One region of the Brevibacterium sp. FAM 27836 genome, then DNA from elsewhere that is predicted to be linked to it. Evidence: riboswitches for the same ligand, from Rfam matches in the RefSeq annotation. Region 1 holds a riboswitch; the other holds the start of a gene.

Region 1 (2,199 bases):
GGCGATTTCGGTCGCCCCGATCGCCGAAGTGATGTGATCGTAGCCGGGTGCGATGTCAGTCACGAGCGGACCCAAGGTGTAGAAGGGGGCGCCGTGGCAGAGCTTCTGCTGGCGTTCGACGTTCTCGCGCACCAGGTGGAGCGGAATGTGCCCAGGGCCTTCGACCATGACCTGGACGTCGTGGGCCCACGCGCGTTCGGTGAGTTCGGCGAGGGTGTCGAGCTCGGCGAACTGGGCGGCGTCGTTGGCATCGGCGATCGAGCCCGGCCGCAGCCCGTCGCCGAGTGAGAACGCGACGTCGTAGCGGGCGAAGATCTCGCAGAGTTCGTCGAAGTGGGTGTAGAGGAAGTTCTCCTCATGGTGGGCTAAGCACCAGCCAGCCATGATGGAGCCTCCGCGGGAGACCATCCCGGTGACCCTGTTGGCCGTGAGCGGCACGTAGCGCAGCAGCACGCCGGCATGGACGGTCATGTAGTCCACGCCCTGCTCGCACTGCTCAATGACGGTGTCCCGATAGATCTCCCAGGTCAGAGCGTTCGCCTCGCCGTCGACCTTCTCCAGGGCCTGGTAGATCGGGACGGTGCCGATGGGGATGGGGGAGTTGCGGATGATCCACTCTCGGGTGGTGTGGATGTCGTTTCCGGTCGAGAGGTCCATGAGGGTGTCGGCACCCCACTTCGCGGCCCATCGCAGCTTCTGCACCTCCTCGGCGATGGAGCTGGTGACCGCGGAATTGCCGATGTTCGCGTTGATTTTCACAAGGAAGGCCTTGCCGATGATCATCGGTTCGGACTCGGGATGGTTGATGTTGTTCGGGATGATCGCGCGGCCGGCGGCGAGCTCCGAGCGGACGAGCTCGACATCGCACTGCTCGCGCAGGGCGACGAAGCGCATCTCCGGGGTGATGATGCCTTCCCGGGCGTAGTGCATCTGGGTCACGGTCCGGCCGGGCTTGGCCCGGAGTGGGACCGGTTTGCGACCCCTCCACTGCTGTGAGGGCGCTCCGCGGCGCACGGCAGCGCGACCGTCATCGGCGATGCGGTGTCCGCGGGCGGCGTAGGTTTCGGTGTCGAGGCGGCCCTCGATCCAGGGGAACCGCAGTGCCGGCAGTCCTTCCTCGGGGACGCTGCCAGGGCCGACGGTGCGGTAGACGTGGACGGGAGCGTTGGTCCGTCCGTCGGAGTCCTCGAGTTCGATGCGGGTGACGGGAACGCGGATGTCGTGCTCGGCATCCTCGAGCCACGCCGGAGAATGCGTCGGATACTGCTCGATCGTGAAATCGTTCGTGGAGTTCTTCGCATTGGGCACGGTGGCCGAAGCCGTGGCAGGGACAGGTGTTTCAGGGGTGAACGCAGTCATCTGCAGTCCTCGCTTCCTACGCCGGTATCAACCGGATCAGGTTCTACGGTCTCGGACGATCCAGTCCGATCTCAGCCCTTCTGCAGGGCTCCCGTGGGGTCGTGCAATTCGTATCACGTCGACAGCGGTGAGGACAAACCCCGCCGAGGCGGGGGTGCTTCCACGGAGGGTGCCTCCACGGAGGACAACAGCTCCAGCGAAACGACGCTGCCGCATCAGTTCTGCAGGAGCATCAGCCTTGGAGGAACGTCGTCGCGGCTCTGCCGAGGGCGACGACATCGGCGACCGCGACCATTTCGCGGGCCGAATGCATCGAATACAGGGCCGGGCCCACGTCGACGGTCGTCATGCCCAGGCGTGTCGCCGTGAGCGGACCGATTGTCGACCCGCACGGCATCGCATTGTTCGACACGAAGTCTTGGTAGTCGACGCCGGCGGCCGTGCACGCCCGCGACCACACTGCGGTGCCCACAGCATCCGTGGCGTACCGCTGCTGAGCGTTGAGTTTGAGCAGCGGACCGCCGCCGAGGCGGGGACGCACATGCGGATCATGGCGTTCCGGATAGTTCGGGTGAGCGGCATGCCCGGCGTCCGATGACACGCACACCGATGCCGCCAGCGACGCCAGATAGTCGCTGCGCGTCGAGTCCGGCAGCAGAGAGGCGATGATGCGTTCGGTGACATCGGCGAGGAACGGTCCGCACGCACCGGAGCGTGAGTTCGACCCGATCTCCTCGTGGTCGAAGGCGGCGAAGAGCGCAATGCCTTCGACCGAGTCGGCGTCGAGACTCGTCAGTGCAGTGACCCCGGCATGGACGGACAGAAGGTTGTCCAACCTCG
Region 2 (2,199 bases), 1.7 Mb from region 1:
CGGCGACCGTGCTCGGCGGTGTAGGCGGCGATGAGCCGGTCGGCCTCGGCATCGATATCGCGGGCGCGGGAGGAGAACTCCTCGATCAGCTCCTCGCTGACCCCGGTGATCTCCCACGCCGGGTTACGGTCCCGGCCCCGATCCCGCGCCTCCCACTCCACGCCGAGCGTGCCGGTGAGGCGGTCGGCCAGAACCGCGTTGTAATGCTCCGAGAGCGCGACCACCGCCGCATGCATGGGCCGCCCGTCCAGCGACCGCCAGCGTCCGTCCAACGCGGTCTGGACCTTGTTGGAGATCACGACGTGGGTGTGCAGCTGCGGGTCCCCGGAGCGGCTGTCGTAGTGATCGAAGGCCGTGGCGATCAGGCCGGTCACGTCGACCTGGGCGACCGCGCCATCGGCGGCGGTGTAGCCGGTGCGGGTCGCGGCGACCTCGCGCTCCATGAAGTCCACGACCTCGGCGACCGCGTCGTGATGCGCCTGAGCGATCAGGGCCTGCGTGCCGGCGTCGGCCACGCCCCACAGCACCGAAACGGACTTCGGCACCGAAAACGTGTAGTCGAAGCCCGCAACCGAACGGCGGTTGCCCCGCTCGATCTCCTCGGCCTCGATCTGGCTGATCTGCTCGGCACGCTCACCCATCCCCAGGCCAGGGTCGAGGTCCGCGACGCGCTGCTCGATCCGTTCCGCGACCGAGACGTACCGTGGGAAGGCCCGCCCGAGCGGGTCGCCGCTGACGGGGTCGCGGCCCATGCCGATCAGCAACTGCAACTGCGACTCTGAGACCTCATCGCCGTGAACGATCTGCCCGTCGCCGAGGCCGTGCAGAGCCGACCCCATCCAAGTGCCCGGTGGTGTTCCCTCCTCCGTGTAGTACCTGGTCAGCGGGGTCGAGAGGGAGCGATCGCCGTCGGCGGCAGCGATCGTGCGAAGCAGGTACTTGTACCCGTCACCCGCACTCATCACCCGCATCGAGACCGTCATGCAGATCAGGTGAACCGCGCAGTCACCATGCAGAACGGTGACAATGTCCGAGCGGCGTGCGTTACTCTGCGTAGCACCTCGTCAACGTAACGGTATTGACAGCCGTCGGTCACGGCGTTCGCACGTCTGAGCGGAGTAGTTCCGCGCCGCGTTCGCCCCTCGACGATGATTTTTGGCTATGGTGGATGTGTAGACACGGGGTGCCCGACGCGGGCTGAGATCACACCCGGGAACCTGATCGAGTTCGGACTCGCGGAGGGATGTCGATGAACGACGTTATGCAGGCACACTTGCGGGTGCTGGCGCGCACTCCCGTTTCCAGGCTCGACACGAGCGAGAGATGGAGACGGGACTTTGATTCCGAACGTATTGACCATCGCGGGCACTGACCCCACCGGGGGCGCGGGGATCCAAGCCGATCTGAAGGCTTTCTCCGCGCAGGGCGCTTACGGGATGAGCGTGATCACGGCCGTCGTTGCTCAGAATACACAGGGTGTGCAGGGCTTCGTCGCTCTGGAGCCGGGATTCGTTGCGGATCAGATCGCCGCGGTGTTCGAGGACGTGCGCGTAGACGCAGTGAAGATCGGGATGGTCGCCAACGCCGCTATCGCCGAGGCGATCGCCGAGAGTCTGGACCGCTACACGAAGTGCCCGGTGGTGCTCGACCCAGTGATGGTCGCCAAGAGCGGAGATCATCTCCTCGAGCAGGACGCCGTCGACACGATCCGCGAGCGACTGGTGCCGCGATCCACCGTGATCACCCCGAACCTCCCCGAGGCCTCGGTCCTGCTCGGACGCGACACCGAGATCGGCGACCTCGCAGGGATGCGGGCGGCGCTGGATGAGCTGCGTGGCCTCGGAGCCGGCTGGGTGCTGCTGAAGGGCGGTCACCTCGGCAGCGGCGAGAGCATCGACATCCTCACCGGTGCCGAGACCATCGAGCTGACCGCACCGCGCATCGACACCGTGAACAATCACGGCACCGGCTGCACCCTGTCGGCCGCGCTCGCCGCCCTCCTCCCGGGCCAGGCCGTGCCCGTGGCGGTGCAACACGCAAAGGAGTACCTCACCGAGGCGCTTCTCCGCGCCGGAGACCTGGAGGTCGGCTCCGGTCACGGCCCCGTCCACCACTTCCACGCCCTCTGGGGCGACGCACTTGACCGAGGAGGAGAACGATGACCGAGAGATTCACCGACGCGCTGCGCGATCAGAACCG

Evidence for each region. A riboswitch is a leader RNA that binds a small molecule or an ion and turns the genes downstream of it on or off. The one in region 1 is predicted to bind thiamine pyrophosphate.
Region 2: linked by a shared signal. The riboswitch ahead of thiD (bifunctional hydroxymethylpyrimidine kinase/phosphomethylpyrimidine kinase) and the one ahead of thiC (phosphomethylpyrimidine synthase ThiC) in region 1 are both predicted to bind thiamine pyrophosphate.

Annotation. Positions count from the first base shown of each region.
Region 1 covers NZ_CP195711.1:1,317,137-1,319,335, reverse strand. Annotated here, with positions in the region: gene thiC (phosphomethylpyrimidine synthase ThiC) at 1-1,359, opposite strand, end outside; TPP riboswitch at 1,355-1,463, opposite strand; gene ACSE4D_RS06040 (M18 family aminopeptidase) at 1,592-2,199, opposite strand, start outside.
Region 2 covers NZ_CP195711.1:3,051,888-3,054,086, reverse strand. Annotated here, with positions in the region: gene mobF (MobF family relaxase) at 1-983, opposite strand, end outside; TPP riboswitch at 1,170-1,261, shown strand; gene thiD (bifunctional hydroxymethylpyrimidine kinase/phosphomethylpyrimidine kinase) at 1,338-2,162, shown strand; gene ACSE4D_RS13660 (TenA family protein) at 2,159-2,199, shown strand, end outside.